Regions from separate parts of the Clostridium sp. LIBA-8553 genome, predicted to be linked through region 2. Evidence: riboswitches for the same ligand, from Rfam matches in the RefSeq annotation. Region 2 holds a riboswitch; each other region holds the start of a gene.
The links. Region 2 has a riboswitch for lysine ahead of lysA (diaminopimelate decarboxylase). Riboswitches for the same ligand answer to the same signal wherever they lie in the genome.
Positions count from the first base shown of each region.

Region 1 (6,344 bases), 1.0 Mb from region 2:
TGGCATAAAGAATTGTATAGCCGGACCTGTGAAAAGAACTGCTATTATTGTACCAACACCAACAACACCAGCTAATAAATAACCAACTACTAAGAAGCTTAAATCTAAGCCGATACGTATCCAACGGTATTGGAAATTAGTTTTATCTCTTATTATAAGAGGAACTAAATCGTTTGGTGCAACTCCTAATTCAGTACTAACTAAGAATGAGAATCCTATAGCTATTATTATACAGCTTAAAGCTACAATCACACATTTTACAGGTAAGTTAAAACTACTAAGTGAAGTATCTAATCCAGCCTTTTGTAATAATCCCATAATAGCATCTATAGTAGGTCCTACTACTAAAACAAGTACAAAAGTTCCAAGTTTAAGTTGTTTTCTATCTACAATAAAGATTCCAATAACTAAAGTAACAAGTATTATCATGTTAGCTGTTCCAGTTGAAACACTTAAAGCTTTTGAAAGTCCTTGAGTAAATACAGTGAAAGGATCGGATCCTGCACCACTTAATAAGAATATTACAACACCTAATTGTATGATTGCCATTCCTAATAAGAAAAATATAAGTTTAGGAATAAATTTTTCTTTTTTCATTTTTAATACACTCCTTGTTTTTGAGTTTTGTGAATCGTATTATTGAATGTGAATTTAATATTTAATGTGCATTTAAAAACTTAAAAGAATACCAAACAAAATGATTATACAAGTTGTTCATCAATATGTCAAATATATTTAATAAACACATAAAATCTTTTACAATTTAATGTGAAAATAGGATAATAAAACTATATTATTGGTATAAATAAGAAAAATTGAAAAGTACGTATTTTTATCTTATAATTATTACGTTAGATATAGAGAGGTGAAAAACATGAAGGATAATAAGACTAAAGAACATATTGCTAGAATAGCAAAAGCTTCAACATATTTTATTTTTAAGAATGGACCTGTAAGTAAGCTTCATAAGGAAAATAAAATTTCTGATGAAGAAATGAAGAGTATGCAAGAGTATATGCAAAACCACTTAGCATATCTTTATGAGGTTTTACTTGAGGAAGGTAATCTAAAAAAATATGAGCTTATAATGAATACTATGAATCAATTCTATGTAAATGATGATACTGAAGTAGTATTAGCTGATGAGGGATTTGATGCTTTATATGATCAGTTATTCCCAAAAAGCAATAATATAATTATTAAATAAAAAATGACTATGAGAATTTCTCATAGTCATTTTTTTTTTAATTACAGCTAGCCTCTGGAAGAAAGTCTTTTTCAACCTCTTCAATTTTAAGATTCGAGTTTTTAGTTCTTTTTAATATCGATTCTACTATTATGGCTATAGCTCCATCACCAGTTACGTTTGTTGCTGTACCAAAGCTATCTTGTGCGGCGTGTAATGCTATCATTAATGATTTTTCCACATTACCAAATCCAAGCATACTTTCAAGTAAACCTAGAGAAGCCATAACGCCACCACCAGGTACTCCAGGTGCTGCTACCATAGTCACTCCTAACATAACTATGAAAGGTAACATAAGTGATAATGTTGGAACTTGTCCTTTCATATACATTACAGCCATAGAAGCAAGTACTAAAGTTATAGTATCACCAGCTAAGTTTATTGTAGCGCATAAAGGTATAACAAAGTCTGAAACATCTTCATCAACACCATTTTCTTTAGTGCAGTTTAAAGTGACTGGAATTGTAGCTGCTGATGATTGAGTACCTAAAGCTGTCATATATGCAGGAACCATATTTTTTAATAATTTAAATGGATTTTGTTTCTTTATAGTTCCAGATAAAATATATTGAACTAATAAATAAGCTCCTTGTATTGAGAAAAGAACGACGTAAACAAGTCCAAAGGATTTTAAAGTAGTAAATATCTCACCATTATAACTTAATTTAGCAAATATTGAAAGAATATATACTGGAACTAATGGTATTAAAAGATTTTTTATTGTTAATGAAACAACATGATTAAACTCTTCAGATACTTTTAATAAGTAACTATTTTTTATTCTTGATATTCCTATACCTAGTAGGAATGCAAAAGCTAAGGCAGACATAACACTAAACATTGGAGGTATGTCAATTGTAAAGTACGGTTCAACATTTACAGAACTAGTGCTTAAAGAAGCACTTACTATAAATTTAGGAAGTAATGAACGTCCTATAAAGAATGTTATTATACCTATTAAAAATGTTGATGCATATGCGATTAAAGTTGTTACTAAAAGTCCTTTCCCTGATTTATTTCCTAAAGATGCAATTCCAGGTACTATAAATCCAACTATTATAAGTGGTATTAAAAAACTAAGTAAGTTTCCAAATAGTCCATTGAAGGTCATTAACGCCCTAACGGGTATATCAAAATTTATATAGGAACAACCTAGCCCAATCAGTATTCCTAAAATAATTGCAAAAAATATTCTTTTTATTAAAGATAAATTTTTCATAATAGCCCCCTTTTGTATTTTTATTGAATACACATGTTTTTAATATGAGTACATATTACTATAATTAATATTTAAAGTCAAGGTTAACTATTAATTTTTACTTATAAAATATATTATTTTTACAAGTGTAATTTTAAAATTGGATTTAATTGTTACGAAAAAATAATTGACAATTTATGAATTTAACATCATAATTATTAATAGAAAGTGAATAACTGAGATAGAGGCGCGATGATTAATAGTATCTTTGCAGAGGTAAGCACTGTGAAGCAAAGTGAAAGGATGAATCGCCGAAACCATTAGAAGAGGCTTTAATTCTATTAGGTTGGGGTTACATATAATATATGTAACACTGTCACAATTAATTTTGTGGTGTGCTATCATGAAAGAAGAGTATTGTATAAGACTTTACAAACCCTTAAGCATGAAACCACGCTTAAGGGTTTCTTTTGTTAGCGAAACTTAGTTATCACTTATGGCTTAATTATTAAAACCATAAGGAGGACTAAAAATGAGTCAGGAACAAAATACTAATCTAAAAAGAGGGTTGAAATCAAGACACCTTAGTATGATTGCTATGGGAGGAGCCATAGGTACAGGTATTTTCTTAGCAATGGGAGATACTTTACATCAAGCAGGCGTTGGAGGAGCCTTTGTGGCTTATGGAGTAATAGGAATAATGGTTTATTTCTTATGTACAAGCTTAGGTGAAATGGCAACATATATGCCAGAGACAGGTTCTTTTGGAACTTATGCAACAAAATTTGTAGATCCAGCCTTCGGATTTGCCTTAGGTTGGAACTATTGGTATAACTGGGCTATAACAATAGCAGCAGAAATGGTTGCAGGTTCTTTATTAATGAAATTCTGGTTTCCAAACGTTCCAGCTATAGTATGGAGTGCTTTATTCTTAGTAATTATATTAGGTCTTAATTTATTGTCTGCTAAAGCTTATGGAGAATCAGAATTCTGGTTTGCAACAGTAAAAGTAGCTACTGTTATTATTTTCTTAATAGTAGGTGTGCTTATGATATTTGGAATAATTGGTGGAGAAAAAGTAGGTTTTAAAAACTTTTATGCTAATGGAGGTCCATTTATTGGAGGAGCAAAATCTATATTTATGATTTTCTTAATAGCTGGTTTCTCATTCCAAGGAACTGAGTTGGTAGGGGTTGCTGCTGGAGAAAGTGAAAACCCTGAAAAGAATGTACCTAAAGCTGTTAACACAATCTTTTGGAGAATATTATTATTTTACTTAGGAACAATCTTAGTAATCGGAGCTTTAGTACCTAATGCTCAAGCAGGAGTAGAAACAAGTGCTTTCACAGTAGTATTTGAAAAAATTGGACTAGCTGGTGCAGCATCAGTTATGAATGCGATAATACTTACATCAGTTTTATCAGCTGGTAACTCTGGAATGTATGCATCAAGTAGAATGCTTTATGCTATGGCTAAGAATGGAATGGCACCAAAAATATTTGGAAAAACAAATTCTAGAGGGGTGCCGGTTAATGCAATCATAGTAACAACAATAATTGCTAGTTTATGTTTTTTAACAGGCATTTATGCTGAGAATACTGTATATGTATGGCTTGTAGCAGCATCTGGTTTATCAGGATTTATAGCATGGCTTGGTATTGCAATATGTCACTATAGATTTAGAAGAGCTTATGTGGCACAAGGGAAAGATATGAGTAAATTAGTTTATAAAGCTAAATTATTCCCACTTGGACCTATAATTGCTTTAATATTATGTGGCATAATTGTTTTGGGGCAAGGATATGCTTATTTAGATGTTAGAAATGGAATAGACTGGGGTGGATTAATTTCATCATACATAGGAATTCCTTTATTCTTAGCTTTATTATTTTATTACAAATTTAAATATCATACTAAATTAATAAAATTAGAAGATGTTGATTTAAGTAGAGATAATTTTTAATAATATACACTTTCAAAAAAGGAGTCTATTCAAATAGGCTCTTTTTTATTAGCTTTTATTTAATATGTAGAGTAGAGAAGTAGAACATTTTAAATAATAAAGAGATAAAACTTTAATTAGTTAAAATTCTATCTCTTTTGTTTATTATTTTTATATTAATAAATTTGCTTAATTACATAGTTCTGATCAGTTAGAGCCTTTTTAATTTCCTCAATGTGAGAATGTCCATTAGTTTCTAATGTTATTTCTATAACCATATTTTTTAGAGCATCTATTGCTTTAAAATGATCATGTTCAAGTTTTACTATATTAGCATTTACATCAGCAAGAATTTTTGCGATTTTTAAAATTTGTCCTGGTTTATGAGGAACTTCTAAACTGAATCCAAAAAGTCTACCTTTAGCTACTAAGGCACTATTTATTAATGAAGTTATGGTAACCATGTCTATATTACCACCACTTATTATTGATACTACATTCTTATCTTTAAATTTCAACTTAGAAGAGGCTGCTAATGAAACAGCACCAGAAGCTTCTGCTAAAAGTTTGTGCTTTTCACTTAAGGTAAAGAAAGCTTCAACTATTTCATGATCTGAAACGGTTATTATATCATCTACATATTCTTTTATAAAATTAAAAGTCAAATCACCGGGTCTCTTTACAGCAATACCATCTGCAATTGTATCTACAGATTCTAAATTGACTATTTTGCCTGATTTAAAACTTTGTTCCATGGCATTAGCACCTTTAGCTTGAACTCCTATTATTTTCACATTAGGGTTTAATTCTTTAGCTGCTAAAGTAACTCCACTTATAAGACCACCACCGCCTATTGGGCAAAGAATAACATCTACATCTTTTAAATCTTCAAAGATTTCTAAAGCAACAGTACCTTGACCGCATATTATATCGATATCATTAAATGGATGGATAAATAAAGCACCTTGTTCTTGTTCTATTCTTTTAGCTTCATTAAAAGCATCGTCGTATACATATCCTGATAAGACAACATTTCCTCCTAAATCCTTTGTAGATTGAATTTTTAATAGAGGAGTGGTTTTAGGCATTACTATAGTTGATTTTACATTAGCTTGAGAGGCGGCAAAAGCTACACCTTGAGCATGATTCCCAGCGGAAGAGCATACAACACCTCTTGCTTTTTCTTCCTCTGATAAGGTTCTTATCTTATTTAATGCACCTCTAATTTTATAAGCTCCTGTTAATTGTAAGTTTTCACATTTCATATACACTTGATTCCCAGATTTCTTTGAAAATACCTCACTGTATATTAAAGGCGTTTTTATAACTACATCTTCTATATTCTTTTTTGCTTTAATAATTTTTTCTAAATACAAAATAATCACCTCTCATTTATGTAAACCTTTTATATAATAATTATAACAAAGAAAAATATTTTTTTACAGAGAATATTTTTTGAAAATACATGCAAAATAATAGTAAAGGAAGGTGATAATTTATGTCAGATTCTATAGTTAAAGTAAAAAAGGATAGTAATGGAGAAATTACAGATTACGTTTTAAGTAATGGAAAAACTGTTTCAAAAGCTGAGGGTGTAAAACTTGCAGAAGAGGGAATGATTGATGGTGTTATAATTTCTCATTCTAAAAAAGGTGAAGCTTATTTAAGAAGTATTCCTGATGGAAAAGAAAACAATAACTTAGATGAATTATCATAATTAAATCTTTATAGTATAAGAATTAAAAGGAAGCTAAAAAATATAGTTAGCTTCCTTTTAATTATCATCTTAATATCTGAAAACGATATTAGAATAGTGAGAGATTTAAATATATATTTGTGTTGTAATAAATATTACGTTTTTTTAGTTTATCATGTATATTATTTTGAAAAATGGTCATAATTAAAATAACTTGTTTTAATTGTATTGTTGTAATACATATATACGTATTACTCATAGT
Region 1 covers NZ_CM173489.1:1,661,929-1,668,272, reverse strand. Annotated here, with positions in the region: gene AC2JAQ_RS07395 (YczE/YyaS/YitT family protein) at 1-597, opposite strand, end outside; gene AC2JAQ_RS07390 (hypothetical protein) at 875-1,207, shown strand; gene AC2JAQ_RS07385 (dicarboxylate/amino acid:cation symporter) at 1,245-2,465, opposite strand; lysine riboswitch at 2,679-2,853, shown strand; gene AC2JAQ_RS07380 (amino acid permease) at 2,977-4,407, shown strand; gene ilvA (threonine ammonia-lyase) at 4,563-5,762, opposite strand; gene AC2JAQ_RS07370 (DUF3892 domain-containing protein) at 5,885-6,103, shown strand.
Region 1: another riboswitch for lysine. It lies ahead of AC2JAQ_RS07380 (amino acid permease); the one in region 2 lies ahead of lysA (diaminopimelate decarboxylase).

Region 2 (6,344 bases):
GAGGGCTTGACCAATATAGTAAATTAAATATGTGCAATTTTGAAAGAACAAAAACTTTCAAATATCTGGTGATGATGTTCTTTAGGGTAACACCAGTTCCCATTCCGAACACGACGGTTAAGCCTTTAGAAGCCGATGGTACTGCACGGGAGACTGTGTGGGAGAGTAGGTGGTCGCCAGGTTAGTTTGGCCCCTTGGTCAAGCGGTTAAGACACCACCCTTTCACGGTGGTAACAGGGGTTCGATTCCCCTAGGGGTCACCATTAACTCGATAAGCTTAGCTTATCGAGTTTTTTTGCTTTAATGAAAATTATTTGCTATATGGTAGTAGTAAAATGCTTATAGCACTTAATATTATTTTAAATATATTAAAAAGTTTTAAAAATATATAGATACATTTTTTTAGGCTTATAGCTCTAGCTTAGTCTATACATTTTACTGGTGGTTATTACTAAAATTAAAACTTTTGATAAGTTTTAAATGTTTTAAAAAGTTGAATTTTTAAAGTTATCTATGTTTATATAGATATGTTCTAACTTGTTAATAAAAGAGTTTTTATGTAGAATATAATAACAAGGAATATAAAAAATAAATATTTTTAACAGTTTATGATAAAAATTAAAAAGTCTAATAAAGATAAAGAGGTTATTATATATGAATTATAATAGTATTATTAGAAAAGCTATTTTTTTAAGAAGACCAAATAGATTTCAAGCCTATGTAGTTTTAGATGGAGAAGAGTTATTAGTTCATGTTCCTAATACAGGAAGATGTAGGGAAATATTAAAAGAAGGATGCACTGTGCTTTTAAGAAAGGGAACTACTCCAAATAGAAAAACTCCTTACGATTTGATAGCAGCATATAAAGGAGAAATTTTAATAAATATAGATTCTCAGATTCCTAATAAGGTTGTAGAAGAAGCACTTAGAAATAAGAAAATAAAAGAATTAAGCGAATTTAATAATATAAGTAGAGAGAAAACTTTTGGAAAATCTAGATTTGATTTCAAATTACAAGATGAAAATGAAAATACATATTTTTTAGAAGTTAAAGGTGTAACTTTAGAAGAAAATGGGGAAACTAGATTTCCAGATGCACCAACTGAAAGAGGAAGAAAACATATATTAGAGTTAATTGAAGTAAAAAAATTAGGTATGGGAGCAGGAATAATTTTTTTAATTCAAATAGAAAATGTTTTTAAGTTTTCTCCTAATGATGATACTGACCCAAAATTTGGAGAGGCCCTTAGATTAGCGAAGGCTAAAGGGGTAGATATATTTGCTTATAATTGTAAAGTTACAGAAGAAGAAATAGAGTTACTTAATCCAATTGAAATAATATTATAAATTATAGGGAAGATAGCTTATTTTAATTATTCTAAATAGATAATAGTAGAATTTATAAGATATAGATTAAAAATGTAATAAAGAATATAAATGAGTATTTGAGAATATGAAAGGTGGTGAACTTTAGTTAGCTTAATTTTATATATTACTATTTTGATATTAAATCATGAAAATTAATAAATTTTATATTGTAATATATTAAACTAGCGTCACTAAAGATATTAATTATGAAGTTTAAATATTGTCCATTATGTGGTGAAAAATTAGAACTTAAGGATAGTTGGGATGAGGGAATGATACCTTATTGTAATAAACATGACATGATGTTTTTTGATTTGCCTAAACCATGTATTGTTGTTGCTGTGATAAAAGGTGATGAAATAATTTTATTAAAACAAAGTTATATATATAAAAACTCCAAAGTGCTAATATCTGGTTATGTTGGAGTAGATGAATGTGCTGAGGAAACTGTTTATAGAGAAGTAAAAGAAGAAACAGGTATATTAGTAAAGGATATAAAATATTTAGGTAGTGACTTTGTAAATGGCAAAGAATTACTTATGTTAACTTACCTAGCATATTATGAATCTGGTGAAATAAAAAAATCTAATGAAGTGGAAGGAGCGGCTTGGTACAACATAGAGGATGCTCTTTGCGAGTTAAATGAAGATGGAATTGGAAAAAGAGTAGTAAGAAAAGTTTTAAAAGAAATTGGCTATGAAGGTACTATGGCTTTTAGATGTGAAGGAAATGATTGTAATGTATAAGAATTTTTATTAATAAGATTTATTTAGAGTATTGCATTAATTAGAATTTTTTAGTAACATTATAAACAATTATTAAATATAATAAAAATATAAATAAATTAATAATAGGGCCAAAGTAGAGGTGCTGTAATTAAGAGTAGTCATAAGTAGCTGACGAGTGATGAGATATGATGAAAGGGGTTATGGCCGAAGGAGAGTTGATGGTAATTAAATTTCCTGGGTATATGTAAAATATGCATATAACTGTCACTTTGAAAAAAGTGGAGTGCTACAAGGTACGCTAAGTTGCGCTTAAGGCAGCAAAGGTGTTCCTTTGCTGTTTTATTTATTGGAATTAAATGCTAAAATTTCGGTAGCTTTGCATACTTTTATACTCTACCACTAAAAAATTAATTGTGTGGAGGGAAAAGATATGAAATTATTTGGATCAATGAAAGTAGAAGAAAATGAATTGTATGTGGGAGGAATAAAAGCAAGTACTTTAAGTAAAGAGTATGGAACTCCTTTATATGTAGTTGATGAAGAGTTAGTTAGAAGCAATTGTAGAAGATACTATAATGCTATGAAATGCGAAGAAAGAGGAAACAGAGTTACCTATGCGGGTAAGGCATTTATAAACATGTCAATGTGCAATTTAGTTAATGAGGAGAATTTATATTTAGATGTAGTTTCAGGTGGAGAACTTTATACAGCATATAAAGCTGGGTTTCCATTAGAAAGAATATATTTTCATGGAAATAACAAATCCGATTATGAAATAGATTTAGGGGTTAGATTAGGAATAGGAAGGTTTGTAGTAGATAATTTGCATGAACTAGAAGTTTTAAATTCAATAGCTCAAGAATATGGAAGAGTCCAAAAGGTGTATTTAAGAATAACTCCAGGGGTAGAAGCTCATACTCATGAATATATAAAAACAGGACAGTTAGACTCAAAATTTGGATTCCCTGTGATTGGTGATACTGTATATGATGTGGTTAAAAGAGCTATAGAATTAGAGTATATAGAATTAAGTGGATTACATTGTCATATAGGATCACAAATATTTGACTTAGAACCTTTTGAAGATACAACAGAAATAATGCTAAATCTTATAAATGATATAAAAAATAAAATAGGATATGAAATAAAAGAACTAGATTTAGGCGGAGGATTTGGTATATATTATACTGAAGGAGATAAGCCTAAAGAAATAGAAGAGTATTGTTCAGTTATAATAAATAAGGCTGAGAAAGTTTGTAAAAATTTAAAAATGAATATTCCTATATTAAGTATAGAACCAGGAAGAAGTATTGTAGGAAACGCTGGAGTAACCCTATATACTGTTGGAGCTATAAAAGAAGTTCCTAATATAAGAAAATATGTTAGTGTAGATGGTGGAATGAGTGATAATATAAGACCAGCATTATATAGTGCAAATTATGAGTCATTAATAGCTAATAGAGTTTATGATAACTCTAAAGAAGTAGTAACTATAGCAGGAAAATGCTGTGAATCAGGAGATGTACTTTTAAATTCTATAGAAATGCCAAAAATGGAAACTGGAGATATATTAGCAATAATGTCTACTGGAGCTTACGGTCATTCAATGGCTAATAACTATAATAGAATACCTAAAGCTGCTGTAGTTAGTGTAAATAATGGAAATTCAAGATTGATATGTAAAAGAGAAACTTATGAAGACCTACTTAGAAACGAATGTTTTTAATTTATAATATAAGGTTGCATGGTAAAAACTATGCAACTTTTTTTATTAAAAGTATTTAGAATACTTCATTAAAGTATATAATAAAAGATGAAGTAGTAAATAAAATAATAAACCTAAATTAAATTAGAATTCATATATGCTTATATCAAATTTTTAGTTAAAATTGAATGAAAAATATTCAATAAAAAAAGACACAAAAAAGACACAATAGGTTGATAAACTTATAGTAAAATATTTTTTAAACTTGAGGGAAAAACTATGAATTAAAGTTTACAAAGTTATGGTAATTTATGATATACTTATATTTGATGCTTTAAAATTTTGAAAAGTAAAAAATTCTAAAATTGATGAGGAGTACTTTAAAATAAATTTTTAATATTTCTTATATTAATATTCGGAGCAAGGAGTATAAAATGAAAGAATTAATAGTTGATAGAATAGAAGGGCATTTTATTGTATGTGAAGATGAAAATGAAAAGATTTTAGAATTAAATAAGGACGATGTAATAGGTGATGTAAAAGAGGGGGATGTTTTAGTAAAAGGTAAGGATGGAAAGTTTTTTTCCGATAAAGCGCTTACAATGAAAAGAAAAAAAGAAATAGAAGACTTAATGAAAGGTATGTGGGAATAGGAATGAGTACTAGTAATTCAAAGAAGACATCATTCTTTTTAGATTGGATTGTACCAATCTTAGCAGCTTTAATTTTAGCTTTTTTGATTCATAAATTTTTATTGTTTAAAATAAAAGTTCCGACAGGATCAATGATGCCGACAGTAGAGATTGGAGACCAATTATTTGTTACCAGAATATACAACACTAATAATATTAAAAGAGGAGATATAGTTGTATTTAATTCAGATGAGTTTAATGAACCACTTCTTAAGCGTGTTATAGGATTACCAGGTGAACATGTTGAAATAAAAAGTGATGGTTCAGTTTATGTAAATGGAAATAAACTTGAAGAAGATTACGTTAAATATCCAGGTGGAAAAACTGATATGTCTTTTGATGTACCTGCAGGGAAATTTTTAGTGTTAGGTGATAATAGAAATAATAGTGATGATGCTAGATATTGGAGTAATCCATATGTAGATGGAAAAGATATAGAAGCAAAAGCCCAGATAACAGTATATCCTTTTAACAGAATAGGATTTGTAAAATAAACGTTAGAAAAGGAGGAATGAGAGATGTTTAAAGATAAAAAAATGCTTAAATATATTCTCATATACGGTATTATAGCATTTGGTATAGTACTAACCTTTAATATGGTTAAAGATGAAATGCTATATGAAAAAGTAGATTATAGTACTTTTATGCAAATGGTAGATAAGAAAGAAGTTAAATCAGTAAATTTTTCAGGAAATCAAATTGAAATAACACCTTCAGATAACAGTGAATTAAAAGGAAAAATATTATATACAACTAACCCAGCGGTAGTTGGTATTACACAACCAAATTTAATAAAAGACTTAACTGCAGCAGGTGTAGGGTTTAATGTTACTAAACCTGAAAATTATCAATTTTTAGGGTTCTTAGTATCATGGATATTCCCATTATTACTTATATTTGTTTTTGGAAGAATGATGTTCTCTAAAATGAATAATAAAATGGGTGGCGGAGTAATGTCATTTGGAAAAAATAATGCTAAACTTTATGCTGAAAATGAAACAGGAATAACATTTAAAGATGTTGCTGGTCAAGAGGAAGCTAAAGAATCATTAGTAGAGATAGTAGATTTCTTACATGATACTAGTAAGTATGTTGCAATTGGAGCTAAACTTCCAAAAGGGGCATTGTTAGTAGGGCCTCCAGGAACAGGTAAAACTTTACTTGCTAAAGCTGTTGCAGGAGAAGCAAAAGTACCATTTTTCTCAATGTCAGGTTCTGATTTTGTAGAAATGTTTGTTGGTATGGGTGCAGCAAGAGTAAGAGACTTATTTAAGCAAGCTGAAGAAAAAGCTCCTTGTATAGTATTTATAGATGAAATTGATGCTATTGGTAAAAGCAGAGAAGGTTCTATTCAGGGTAATGATGAAAGAGAACAAACTCTTAACCAATTATTAACTGAAATGGATGGTTTCGATTCTTCTAAAGGGGTTGTTATATTAGCAGCTACTAACAGACCAGAGGTTTTAGATAAAGCTTTATTAAGACCAGGTAGATTTGATAGAAGAATAATTGTTGATAGACCAGATTTAATAGGTAGAGAAGAAATATTAAAGGTTCATTCTAGAGATGTTAAATTAGCAGATGATGTATCATTAGAAGAAGTTGCTAAAGCTACTCCAGGTGCTGTTGGAGCAGACCTAGCTAATATAGTTAATGAAGCTGCATTAAGAGCTGTAAAGCATGGTAGAAGATTGGTAATTCAAGAAGACTTAGATGAAGCTGTTGAGGTTATAATAGCTGGTCAAGAGAAAAAAGATAGAATACTTTCACCAAAGGAAAAGAAAATTGTTGCATACCATGAAGTTGGGCATGCATTAGTTGCGGCTTTATTAAATCATACAGATCCAGTTC
Region 2 covers NZ_CM173489.1:659,473-665,816, forward strand. Annotated here, with positions in the region: rRNA gene AC2JAQ_RS02760 (23S ribosomal RNA) at 1-14, shown strand, start outside; rRNA gene rrf (5S ribosomal RNA) at 65-182, shown strand; tRNA gene AC2JAQ_RS02770 (tRNA-Glu) at 189-263, shown strand; gene sfsA (DNA/RNA nuclease SfsA) at 655-1,347, shown strand; gene AC2JAQ_RS02780 (NAD(+) diphosphatase) at 1,575-2,114, shown strand; lysine riboswitch at 2,223-2,393, shown strand; gene lysA (diaminopimelate decarboxylase) at 2,527-3,822, shown strand; gene AC2JAQ_RS02790 (DUF3006 domain-containing protein) at 4,236-4,454, shown strand; gene lepB (signal peptidase I) at 4,457-4,987, shown strand; gene ftsH (ATP-dependent zinc metalloprotease FtsH) at 5,012-6,344, shown strand, end outside.

Region 3 (6,344 bases), 890 kb from region 2:
TAAAGAAGTTTCAGGTATAGAAAATATAAAATTCTTAGATGATTTTCAAAGTGATTTAAATATGATTTTTACTAATGGAATTGCAGAAGCTCTTTATTTAGATTTAGAAAGAGTATCATTTGATGAAGAAATGAGTAAAAGTCAAAGATTTGCAAAAGATATTAAGGAAAAATATCCTCAAGTAACTATAAAGGATGCTTATGGATATATAGCTGCTTTAAGACAAATTAAATGTAAAGAGGAAGTAGAAGAAATAAAAAAGGCTGCAGATATAACAGCAAAAGGTGTAGAGCTTTTAATGAAAGAATGTAAGCCTGGAATGAAAGAATATGAACTAGAAGCATATTTCGATTTCTATTTAAAACAACATGGAGTTAAGGATTATGCTTTTAAAACAATAGCAGCGGCTGGTGTTAATGCGGCTACTTTACACTATGTAGATAATAATAGTGAGATAAAAGATGGAGATTTAATTCTTTTTGATTTAGGAGCTCAAGTAAATTATTATAATGGAGATATTTCTAGAACATTCCCTGCTAATGGTAAGTTTACAGATAGACAAAGAGAAGTTTATGAAGAAGTTTTAAAAGTAAATGAAGAGATAATAAATTCTGTTAGATCTGGAATAGGATTTTTTGAATTAAATGAAAAAGCGAATAATCTTTTAGCAGAAGCTTGTATTAGATTAGGTCTTATAGAAGATAAAAAAGATTTTAGAAAGTATTATTTTCATTCTATAGGGCATAGTTTAGGACTTGACACTCATGATGTTGGTAAGAGAAACATAATACTTGAAGAAGGTATGGTTTATACTGTAGAGCCAGGTCTATACATAGAAGAAGAGGGTATAGGCATAAGAATAGAAGATGATGTTTTAGTAACTAAAGATGGTTGTGAAGTTCTAACAAAGGATTGCATTAAATCTGTAGAAGATATAGAAAACTTTATGAGAAATAGATAATTTAGAATTAATATTACTTTAAGAATAATAAGCTTTAAATTTGAAAAAATTAAGAGTAGAATTAAATAAAATTTTTATAGAGAAAACTATGGTTTAGGAGATGATTTCATGATAAATGAATTAAAAAAAGTTATGTTAGCTGGAGTTGGAACTGCTGCTACTGCTTATGAAAAGGCAGATTCTTTTATATCAGATATGGTTTCAAAAGGTAAAATTACTGTTGAAGATGGAAAAGTTTTATCAGAAGAGTTAAAAAGGAATATACAAGAAAAAACTACAGAAGCAACTAATGAAATAACAAGCAAATTAGAAAAAATGAAGCCTTTCACAAAGGAAGATTTTAAGACTATGTTTGATGAAGCTAATAAAGATACTTTAGAAGAAATAAATAAATTAAGAGAAAGAGTAGCCGTATTAGAAGCTAAAGTAAAAGAAAAAGAAAGTTAGGGTATAAAAAATAAATAAAACTCTATAAAGTATTTAGGAAATTATGAGTAAATTGTTATAGCCATAGAGAAAATGGCTTAAATGAAAATATTGAATTCTTTTAATATACTTTATGGAGTTTTTAATCTTGTTAATAAATAGAGTAATTTTAATTCTTTAGACATAGGGGGTGAGTTTATGAGTAAAAGACAGGGTGTACAAAGGTTACGAGAAATTGTGAGAGTTTTTACTTACTATGGTTTTGACTTTTTAGTTTCTAGCAAATTGCCTAAAAGTAAAAAGATTGAGCCTAGACCACAAGCATTTAGAGAGGCACTTGAGGAGTTGGGAGCAACTTTTGTTAAGATTGGACAAATATTAAGTACAAGACCAGATTTACTTCCTAAAGCTTATATTAAGGAGTTAGAAAAGCTTCAAGACAGTAATGAAATAACGGATTTTAATAAGGTTAAAGAAATATTTTACGAGTCCTTTGGGACTGATATAAATACATATTTTTTAGAATTTAGTGAAACTCCATTAGCTTCAGCTTCAATTGCTCAGGTTCATAAAGCCAAGTTAAGAGATGGGAAAGATGTAGTTGTTAAGGTTCAACATTATAAAATTGATGAGAAGATGAAGCTAGATTTAAGCATACTAAGAAGATTAAGCAGATTTACATCCTCTCATGTATCAAATACATTAATTAATCCTTTTGAGGCTTTCAAGGAAATTGAAGATGCTACATTAAATGAGCTTGATTTTGTGAAAGAGGCTAAGAATACAGAAAGATTTCACGATTTAAATAAGGATGTGGCTTGTGTTGGAGTTCCAAGAGTTATAGATAGACTTACTTCCAAGAAAATTTTGACTATGGAATACATAGATGGATGCAAAATAACTGATTTTGATGTTTTAGAAAGTGAAGGATATCAATGTGAAGATATTGCTAATAAGCTTGCAAATTCTTTTTTTAAACAAGTTCTTGAAGACGGATTCTTCCATGGAGATCCTCATCCGGGAAATTTATTTATTAAAGATGGAAAAATATATTTTATAGATTTTGGATTGGTTGGAGAATTAGATTCTAATATAAAAAGATGGCTTAACAAGGCTATGACGGCTATGGCTTTAGAGGATATTGATACTTTGGTTGATTTTGTAAATGCTATAGGAATAAAAAAAGGGCCAGTTAAAAATTCAGTTTTATATGAAGATTTAAATAATATAGTTTTAAAATATATAAATGCATCCTTAAAAAGTATAAAAATATCCGACTTGTTTAAAGAAATATTCGAGATATCAGGAAGAAATAATATTCAGTTTCCTAGAGAAATGACTACTCTTGTGAGGTCAATTGTTATATTAGAAGGTGTTGTTAGTAAGATTGATCCTGATTTAGAAATTATGGAGTGTATTTTTCCTTATATAAAGGAAAGAAATAAAGAAGAAATTTTAAAAAGTTTAAATAAAGATAAAATCATAATGGGAACTTATAAATTTGCATCAAAAAGTTTGGAAGTTCCAACTAAGTTCTCAGAGCTTGTAGATAGTTTAACTAAAGGAAGAGCTAAATTACAAATTGAAATGAAAGGCTTAGATAGGCCTCTTGCAGATTTAAATAGAATGGTGAATAGAATAGCATTTGCTTTAATTGTAGGATGCATGGTAATAGGCTCATCGTTAATAGTTAATGCTAAAACAGGACCAACTTTTCAGGGTGTTCCTATTTTAGGATTAATAGGCTTTGTAGTAGCAGGAATATTAGGTTTGTGGTTATTGATTTCTATAATAAAATCAGGATTTTTTTAATAAATAGTTAATAAACTTCTTAAATACTTGAAAAAAATATATTTATACTGTATAAATGTATACAATATAATAATTAGAAAAGTGAATAGTTTTAAAAGAGGTAGAGGCGCGAGAAATCAAGAGTACTAATATGGAGTTAAGCAACGTAGAAGTATTAGAAAAGGGATTATCGCCGAAGTTTTTAGCTAAAGCTTTGATGCTAAATGCTGGGGTTGTATAAAATATATACAACACTGTCACAGAAAAATTGTGAAGTGCTATCATCTTAGGGAATTGTATTTAGTAATGATTAATTTGTTTGAAAAATAAATTTTGTAATTATTAAGGCCTTAGGTTGATTAAGCCTAAGGTCTTTTTTTATATTTAGAGATAAGTAATTCTTAAAAAGAATGCCTCTTTAAATTAATTCACTAAGTATTTAAGGGGGATTTAAAAATGAGAAATAGAACAAGATTTCAAGTGTTTTTAGCAGTTTTTGTTATGACAATGCTATGTTCAACTTTAGTTTTCGCTACAGAAGACGTTGCAGCTGTAAATTCAGCAAAATTTGGATTATGGACAGTATTACCACCATTAGTTTCAATTGTTCTAGCTTTTATAACTAAGAATGTTATAGTTTCTTTATTTATAGGAACGATGACGGGATGTATAATGCTTCAATTGAATGGATTTAATATACTTACAGCTCTGACACAAGGATTTATAGATTTTACTTATAGAGCTTTAAATTCTTTAGCAGATCCTTGGAATGCAGGAATCATTCTTCAGGTTTTAGTTATTGGAGGGGTAATTCATTTAGTAGCTAAAATGGGTGGTGCAAAGGCTATAGCTGAGGCTTTAGCAAGAAAAGCTAAAACAGTTAAGAGTGCACAACTTACAACTTGGCTTTTAGGACTAGCAGTTTTCTTTGATGATTATGCTAACTCATTAATAGTAGGCCCAATAATGAGACCAGTTACAGATAAATTAGGAGTTTCAAGAGAAAAGTTAGCTTTTATTATAGATGCCACAGCAGCTCCAATTGCAGGTTTAGCTATAATATCAACTTGGATAGGATTAGAGGTAGGATTAATCGGTGATGCTTTAAAGAGTGTAGGAATAGAAGCCGATGGTTTTGGAGTATTTTTAGAAACAATACCATATAGATTTTATAACATATTAATTTTAGCTTTTGTTGTTATATCAGCTATTACTTTAAGAGAGTTTGGACCGATGCTTAAAGCTGAAAGAAGAGCTAGAAGAGGAGAAGTTTTATCAACAACAGAAACTTCATCAGATAGTGAAGATTTAGAACCTATAAAAGGAATCAAGTTAAGCATTTGGAATGCTATAATACCGATTGGTGTTTTAATAGGTTCATCTTTAGTAGGATTTTATTATAGTGGATGGGTCACTATAATGGGTGGAGAAGATTTAGCAATAATAGAACTTATGAATAACGCACCTTTAAGTTTTGCTGGAATACAAGCAGCATTCTCAAATGCTGATGCTTCGGTAGTCTTATTTCAATCAGCATTGTTAGCAACTATAGTTGCACTTGCATTAGGTGTGTGCAGAAAGATATTTACTATTTCAGAAGGTATAGGAATATGGGTTGAAGGAATGAAGGGACTTCTAATAACAGGAGTAATTCTTATATTAGCTTGGTCATTAAGCTCTGTAATTAAGGAGTTAGGAACAGCATCTTATTTAGTTGGAGTTTTATCAGATACGATACCAGCATTCTTATTACCTGCTATAATATTTATTTTAGGTTCAGTAATAGCCTTTGCAACAGGTACAGCCTATGGAACCATGGGAATACTAATGCCATTAGCAATTCCACTAGCTTTTGCTATAAATCCAGAATGGCAGTTTGTAATAGTTAGTACATCAGCTGTATTAACAGGAGCAATTTTTGGAGATCATTGTTCACCTATATCTGATACAACAATCCTTTCTTCAACAGGAGCGGGTTGTGATCATATAGAACACGTTAGAACACAAATATGGTATTCAATCTTTGTTGGAATAATAACTGTAGTATTTGGATATATACCGGCTGGTCTAGGATTAAGCTTCTGGATAGTCTTACCTATAGCTTTAATAGCTTTATTCATATTAACAATGATATTTGGTAAGAAGGTAGAACAAACTACTAGTAATAATTAAATATAAAAAAGAGAAGGCTATAACCTTCTCTTTTTTATATTGCAGCATATTTTTAATTGGTATCCTCTTCTGTTGTCTTTGAATAAGGATATACAAGTCTATTAACTAATATACCAATTATAACTCCAATAAATGTATCTAGAATTCTATTAAAAGCATAATTATATGAGCCAACTCCCTTTAAGCTGGTCATTATAGCAAATACAACGATACAAGCACTATTTACTGCACCTTTACAATTAAATAAGATACATAGATAGATAGCTATAGTGGTACCTATTGCTGTTAAAAGTGCATAAATAATAAAATGTTGTAAGTCTAATAGATTAAATATTGCTGTGAGAGTTAGTCCCACAACAGCACCTATAGAAGTTCCAAGCATTCTGTTTTTTCCCATTTTATAAGAGTTCTCAACAGTATCTTGCATACACATCATAGCTGCTATACAAGCAAAGAAGGCACTAGAACGGCCTAATAGTTCGAATACTATGATGCATAGAAATACTGAGAAAGATGTTTTAAGATTTCTAGCTCCTATAGTTTGCAGGTTAAAGTTAAACAAATATTTCACCCCTAAATCATATTAACTTTTCTTATTGTTTTCTAACTCTTTGACATCATTTTTTATTTCTGTCTCAAGTCTATTAATTTTTTCTTCTATGTTTTCTATATCTTTTTTTACCCTAACTTCATACTTGTATATATACTTATTTATTAATAGAGCTATTATTATACCTATAAAGGTATCTATAATTCTATCGACGGCATAAGCATATGGCGCTTTTCCATGCAGGTTTGTCATTATAGCTATCAATACTATGCATGCTATGGAAACAGATCCTTTTTTATTAAATACATTAAGTAAGTAAATAGTTAGCACTATTCCAACACCAGTTATTAATCCTGGAAATTTTGCTAGATTAAATGTTAATGCTAAAAAAGTAAAGGATAAACCTACTAAACCACCAGTAATTGTACCAATCATTCTACTTTT
Region 3 covers NZ_CM173489.1:3,343,496-3,349,839, reverse strand. Annotated here, with positions in the region: gene AC2JAQ_RS15250 (aminopeptidase P family protein) at 1-961, shown strand, start outside; gene AC2JAQ_RS15245 (phasin family protein) at 1,070-1,408, shown strand; gene AC2JAQ_RS15240 (ABC1 kinase family protein) at 1,586-3,199, shown strand; lysine riboswitch at 3,293-3,467, shown strand; gene AC2JAQ_RS15235 (Na+/H+ antiporter NhaC family protein) at 3,635-5,350, shown strand; gene AC2JAQ_RS15230 (FUSC family protein) at 5,403-5,912, opposite strand; gene AC2JAQ_RS15225 (FUSC family protein) at 5,934-6,344, opposite strand, start outside.
Region 3: another riboswitch for lysine. It lies ahead of AC2JAQ_RS15235 (Na+/H+ antiporter NhaC family protein); the one in region 2 lies ahead of lysA (diaminopimelate decarboxylase).